Regions from separate parts of the Pseudomonas sp. NPDC077451 genome, predicted to be linked through region 2. Evidence: riboswitches for the same ligand, from Rfam matches in the RefSeq annotation. Region 2 holds a riboswitch; the other holds the start of a gene.
What was found. Region 2 has a riboswitch for cobalamin ahead of ACIGHL_RS12625 (energy-coupling factor ABC transporter permease). Riboswitches for the same ligand answer to the same signal wherever they lie in the genome.
Positions count from the first base shown of each region.

Region 1 (3,409 bases), on a different contig from region 2:
ATACAGCTGGATGTCGTCCTGCCATGTGGCACCAGCTTCCCATGACTCGCCCGTCTGCGGTTTGAGGAATTCGATTCCAGGCTCGACGAGCGCGTTTTCGTTGACGTTGGCCCAGCGCAGAACCTCTTCGCGCTTGACGAATACTTGAGTCTGCTCAGTCACCTGCCAGCCCAGCGCAATGCTTGAGCTGTCTTCGTTGTCACTGCGCTTGCGGCCGTTGTGTTGGTCGACGGCTTCACTGATGCGATAACCAAGGCTGAGCGTGACGCGATCGGTCAGTGGCTGGCTGAGTTGTGTATACCAGTCCCGCTGCGTTTGTTCAGCGAGACTGCTGAGCGAAGGATAGAGCCTATACGCCGCCTGGTAATCAGCTCTCAGGTGGTCAAACCCCAACAACCATTCACTGCGGCCGGCCGCGCTGTCCCAGTTGGCGGTGATGCGGGGGCTGATGGTTTCCACCCTGGTGCCTTCGGTGAACGGGCTGCCGGAAATCAGTCCATTCCCGTCGCTGTCTCTGATGGTGTAATCCAGGTTGCCTGTCCAGTGGCGGCCAAACGCCTGTTCGCCAGCAACGCGATGCACGTCGGTTTTGCTGTTGTTCCACTCGTTCGAGGTGCTGGCCTTGCGATCAGCACGGCGCTGCACGATGGTGAGGCTGCGCGGGTATAGAAGCTCGTCGTCTACATTCTGATACTCGTACAGCAACCAGCCGTTGGCATGTTCATACCGGAGACGGCCGAACACATCGCGGTAGCTGGCGTTGTTGTGGTCACGATAGTTGTCAGCGTTCCTTGTCTCGCCGCTAGCAAAGGCTGAAAAACCGCCTCCGAGCTCTTGCGACACATGTCCCCGGTAGGCCTCCAGATCGTGACTGCCCTGGGTCGTTTCGACATAGGCTTCGTTGCCAGTCGGGCGACGAGTGATGATATTGATCACCCCTCCTACCGCTTGGTCGCCATATAGGACGGTTCCAGCACCGCGCAAGATCTCGATTCGCTCGATGTTAGCGAGCGGCACGCTGTTCAGATCCGGACCGCTCAAGCTGGGATTGTTCAGCCTTCTGCCATCGACCATAACCAGCACGTTGTTGACTGCGTTATCACCGAAACCACGCAGGCTGATGGAGGCATGATTGCCGTCGCCCAGCGTGTCGCGGATCTGAATACCAGCTTTCCCGTTCAGCACCTCTATCAGGCTACTGGCTGCACTCCGCTCGATTTCATCCCTATCTATCACGCGGGTGCTGGCAGGGGCGGGCCGTTCCAGAGCGGTCGCTCGGGTGATGACCATTGGTGGAGCCTGATAAGGTTCCAGGGCGGCAGCAGCGCCCGGTATCAGGGCCAGCGCAAGCATGGTACGAGACGGCTTCAAGTCGAACATCCTCAAAAGTTCAGCGCTTTTGAGAAGGGCAGGAACAAGCGCAAGGGCACGCAGCCGCGCTTGACGGTGCTGCCCTCCGCAACACCAGTCGAATCCGCCAGGCCGGTCTCCGGGCTTTCGACGCGCACCGCGCTCGCCTTCCCGTGCTGGGCACAGTGGCGGTTGAGCGGGCGGTGATCCTTGGATCACGGTCGATTACCGTTGCGGGGGCAGCGCCGGCCTTGCTCTTCGAGCGCACCGGCTTCCCGTTTAATGCGGACCTGGCGGTCGTGCACACCTGGGCGGATAGGAAATCGCGCGAACCTTACGGCCTGGGCTGGGGAAAGACAAGCGAATGAGCGACGCGCCTCAGTGCAAGGCCGCGGTAAACAGAGCTGATCGGTTGGGGGCTTAGGACGCTCTCGGCCCGGGAGGGATTGATCCGCCCGGCCCAGCTTCGGCAGCGTCGTGTGGATGATGTTTCATCCATCCCCGGACCCAGCGAAGATCGAGGTATGGAAATTCGACTCCCATATACCCAGACCGCCTCGCTGTTGCCCATGGCGGCGCTGGATCCTACGGCTGAGTGTGCAGCCTTGCCAGTCGCGCTTTGACTGCCGCCTCGATACCGGCGGCGTCCAGTCCGCACTCCCTGATCATCTCGCTGGGTTTGGCATGTTCGACGTAGTAGTCAGGCAGGCCCAGTTGAAGGAGCGGTGTGCTCAGGTTTTGCGCGGCGAGGAACTCTCCGACCGCACTGCCGGCACCGCCCATGATGCTGTTCTCCTCGATGGTCACCAACAGCGCGTGGCTGTCGGCTATCTGGCGCACCAATGCCTCATCCAGGGGTTTGACGAAACGCATGTCTACGACTGTTGCGTTCAGGGTTTCGGCAACCTGCATGGCGTCCGGTAGTTGCACGCCAAACACCAGCAGCGCGACCTGCGTACCCTCGCGACGCACCACGCCCTTGCCGATTTCAAGCGGTTCGAGGCCCGGTTCGATCATTGCGTTCGGGCCGGTGCCGCGTGGATAACGCACCGCGGCGGGACCTTGGAAGTGGTAGCCAGTGGTGAGCATCCGGCGCATCTCGTTCTCGTCGCTCGGTGTCATTACCAGCATGCCGGGGATGCAGCGCAAATAGGCCAGGTCGAAACTGCCCGCATGGGTCGGGCCGTCTTCGCCGACCAGCCCGGCGCGGTCGATCGCGAAGAGCACATCGAGGTTCTGCACCGCGACGTCATGGATCAGTTGATCGTAGGCGCGTTGCAGGAAGGTCGAATAGATCGCCACGACCGGCTTGGCACCTTCGCAGGCCATGCCTGCAGCCAGCGTAACCGCATGCTGCTCGGCAATCGCGACGTCGAAATAGCGGTCCGGATAACGCTCGCTGAAATCGATCAGATCCGAGCCTTCCTTCATCGCCGGGGTGATACCCATCAGGCGTGGGTCTACCGCAGCCATATCGCACAGCCATTGGCCGAACACGTTGGAATACTTCGGGCCGCTGGGTTTCTTCGGCTTGACCGGGCCGCCGATGGGGTCAAGCTTGCTGATCGCGTGCCAGGTGATCGGGTCGACTTCCGCCGGAGCGAAGCCTTTGCCCTTTTTGGTGACCACATGCAGAAACTGTGGGCCGGAGAGGTCGCGCATGTTGCGCAGGGTGCCGATCAGCGTCGGCAGATCATGGCCGTCGATCGGGCCGATGTAGTTCCAGCCGAGTTCTTCGAACAGCGTGCCTGGGACCAGCATGCCCTTGGCGTACTCCTCGGTGCGGCGGGCGATTTCCCAGGCACCGGGCAGGCGCGAGAGGACCTTTTTGCTGCCTTCGCGCATGCTCGAATAGGTGCGGCTGGAAAGGATCTTGGCCAGGTAGTTGGACAGTCCGCCGACATTGCGCGAGATCGACATGTCATTGTCGTTGAGCACTACGAGCATGTCCGCACCGACTTCCGGCGCATGGTTCAGTGCTTCGAAGGCCATGCCTGCCGTGAGCGCGCCGTCGCCGATGACCGCGATGGACTTGCGCTTCTTGCCCTGCATGCGGGCG
Region 1 covers NZ_JBITVX010000005.1:302,989-306,397, reverse strand. Annotated here, with positions in the region: gene ACIGHL_RS11290 (TonB-dependent receptor) at 1-1,380, opposite strand, end outside; gene ACIGHL_RS11285 (hypothetical protein) at 1,383-1,508, opposite strand; cobalamin riboswitch at 1,464-1,676, opposite strand; gene dxs (1-deoxy-D-xylulose-5-phosphate synthase) at 1,936-3,409, opposite strand, start outside.
Region 1: another riboswitch for cobalamin. It lies ahead of ACIGHL_RS11290 (TonB-dependent receptor); the one in region 2 lies ahead of ACIGHL_RS12625 (energy-coupling factor ABC transporter permease).

Region 2 (3,409 bases):
AAGGGGCTGCTCGGTGAAGTCTTCGAGCAGGCCCGGCGTCAACGTGTCCGTCTGGCTCTGATGCAAGCCAACGGAACGCGCGCCGACTGGGTGTGGCCGGGTCGCAAGGTTTCAACTGCACAGCAGCAATGGCTGGCTGATCTTGGTGCCGGAGGCGGTACGCCCTTGCTGGACGCACTGCAGCAGGCGGCCGATTGGCAGACGCGTCGACAACGTCTGAAGCCCGCCGAGCAGCATCGGCTGCTGATCCTCACGGATGGCCGGCTGCGTGACGCGGGAGCCCTGGATCCAAGCCGCTGTCCGGCCCTGCTGGTGGATATCGAGAGTTCGCCGATTCGCCTAGGCCGCGCACGGCAATTGGCCGAACAACTGGGCGCGGAGTATCGACACATCGATACGCTCGCGACCCTGAATCACCCTATCTAAACGACAAACCTTTAGCGCAATGGAGCCTAACCCCGTGAAGACCCTGTTGATCATTGGCATTGGCGCAGGCGATCCCGATTTCCTGACGGTACAGGCGATCAAGGCGCTGAACCGCGTCGACGTGTTTTTCCTGATGGACAAGGGCGCCTCGAAGGATTCGCTTATCCACCTGCGCAAGCACATCTGCGAGCGCTTCATCGAACAGCCGGGGTATCGCTTCGTCGAAGCCGAATGCCCCGAGCGCGTTCGAGGTGTCGCCGACTACCGGGCCTCCGTTGTCGATCTCAATCAGGACAAGCAGCGGGTGTTCGAGCAGATGGTTCACCATGAGCTGGCCGAGGGTGAGGTGGGCGGCTTCCTGGTCTGGGGTGATCCTGCGCTGTATGACAGCACGCTGCGTATCGTCGAGGACATCGTGCAAGCCAGCCCGGAGCCGATCACCTACGAGGTGATTCCCGGCATCACCAGTCTGCAGGCGCTAGCGGCCCGGCATAAGGTCTGCTTCAACAGCATCGGCCAGGCTTTTCAGGTCATGCCGGCCCGGCGTTTGGCCGAGGGCTTTCCTGAGGGGCTGGATAGCGTGCTGGTGATGCTCGATGCGCGGGACACCTATTGCCTGTTCGTCGATCAGGAGATGGATATTTACTGGGGCGCATACGTGGGCACTGCGGATGAGGTGCTGATTGCGGGAAAGGTAGGGGAGGTTGCGGAGGAGATTCGCAGCACCCGCGCCGAGTTGCGCGAGCGGCATGGCTGGATCATGGACAGCTATCTGCTGCGTCGCCGCAGCGCTGACGAGGCTTGAACGTCAGCGCCGGGCGAGCCTTGATCAGGCGGTTGCGAGGGTTTTGACCGTGGTGAAGCGGCTGATCAGCGGGTTGTCCGCGTTGCGCTTGAGCGTGCGCACCACCAGGCAGGTAAACAGCGGCTCGAGCAATACCAGCGGCAGGTAGGACACAGCGAACAACGCCCAATTCTGCAGCGGCGTGGGTTCGTTACCCAGCGACAGCCAGAAACCGACCATCAGCACCACGCCGCCATAGAAGGCCGCGTCGAACTTGACGACTTCGGCCCAGCGAATAACGCGCCCGCCTTCAGCGAAGAAGTGCCGGCCAAGCAGGCCATGGGCGGCGATCAGCGGCAGGATCAGCGACAGCGAGTTGACTGCCAGGTGCACCAGATCGGTCGGTTCGAACAGCAGCCCTTGCAACAGCAGGCCAATGGCGAAGCCGAACAGCGTCGGCACGAATCCGAAAATCACGTACACCGCCGACGCACCCACGAAGTGCAGCTCCGAGGCGCCAACCGGCATGTGAAAGACCTCCATGAATATGGAGAAGAACAGCGCGGCGAGCAGGGTCTTGATCCAGATATCCGGCCGCCACATCAGCTTGGGCAGGAACACTGCCAATGTGGAAACGGCAGCAGCGTTGGCAAAGACGATTTTTGCGGCGTTGAGTACGCCAGGTTCGATATGCATCGTTCTCCCTCCGAGGGATGCGAGTTGAAAGGCGCCGGTATCGGCACGCTGATGGCAGGTCTCCTGGCTCGCGGGTCGTCGTGCACCTGCGTCTTCCCAGCCGATCAGGCCAGTGACTTCATTGCAGGTGAACTCGCCGTTCACAGTTGCGGGGGCAGCGCAGGAATAGCCTGTGGGCGTACCTGCTTCCCTCTTGCCTCTGCCTTTGGGGCAGAACCATCAAGCGCCGCTAGGGTAATGGGTTTGCTTGTATTGAGCACGTCTAAAACGCGGGCTCGGTTCAGGAGGCCGGATAGCTTCTGGGGGTGTAAACCCAGTCGCCTCCGTCTGGTTTGGCGAACCGGCAGGTCTGCGACGAGCCGATGATGACCAGGGTGCGCATGTCCACCTGCTCGGGCGTGAGCTCTCCCAGGCTGGTTACCGTCAGTGCTTCGGCTGGACGGCCTATGTCGCGGCCCAGCACCACCAAGGTTTCCGGAGCGCGCTGTCGACGGATGATCTCCAGGGCCCGGCCGAGCTGCCAGGGTCGCGCCTTGGAAATGGGGTTGTAGAAGGCCATGACCAGATCGGCCGCTGCCGCATGCTCCAGGCGCTTTTCAATCATGGCCCAGGGCTTGAGATTGTCCGATAGCGAGAGCATGCAGAAATCGTGGCCAAGCGGCGCGCCGGCTTTGGCGGCGGTGGCAAGCGCCGCCGAAACCCCTGGTAGCACTTGCAGATTCACTGCGTGCCAACGTGGGTCGCTTGAAGCGTGGAGCGCTTCCAGTACCGCGGCCGCCATGGCAAACACGCCGGGGTCACCGGAGGAAATCACCACCACCCGCCGGCCGCTGGCAGCGAGCTCGAAGGCGTGGGCTGCACGCTGCAGCTCCTCGCGGTTGTCGCTGCTGTGGCTGACCTGGCCTGGCCTTAGCGGGCCGGCCATCTTTATATAGGTTTCGTAACCGAGCAGGTCCTGCGCCTCGTCCAGTGCCTGCCGCGCCGCAGGCACCATGAACTCGGGTGCGCCGGGCCCGAGGCCGATCACCGTCAGCGAGCCGCGTGGCTGACCGATCTTCTCTATGTCGATGGGCTCATCTGCCAGTAACAGTTGTGCGCGCTGGCTGCGGCTGTGCTGCGGCGGCAGCTGCTTGATGTCATCGCTGAAGCGGATCGGCAGGCCCAGCTGGTTGGCGGTGTACTGCACATCGGCGTCGGTCATGAGGTCGAGCGGAGCGATGAGGCAGGCGAGGCTGTGCAGAGAAACGCCGGACTCATCGATCAGTCGGTGCACCTCGGCATCCAGCGCCGGGCCCCCGTGTTCGACATGGATCGCAACCTGCTTGGGGTGGATGCAGAGGGTAGACGCGTCTTCCTGCCTGAGCGGGCTGACGGTCACCCGGTGTTGCGCGTGCGGGTCGAGCGGCAGGCTGAGTTCATCCAGCCAGGGCGCCGGGCCTTCGACGCGCACCGGCGCGCCCGCCAGCAGATCACTGACAAAGCGTTTGCCTTGGTCCAGATCCG
Region 2 covers NZ_JBITVX010000006.1:277,835-281,243, forward strand. Annotated here, with positions in the region: gene ACIGHL_RS12615 (vWA domain-containing protein) at 1-426, shown strand, start outside; gene cobF (precorrin-6A synthase (deacetylating)) at 461-1,231, shown strand; gene ACIGHL_RS12625 (energy-coupling factor ABC transporter permease) at 1,256-1,906, opposite strand; cobalamin riboswitch at 1,943-2,141, opposite strand; gene cobJ (precorrin-3B C(17)-methyltransferase) at 2,187-3,409, opposite strand, start outside.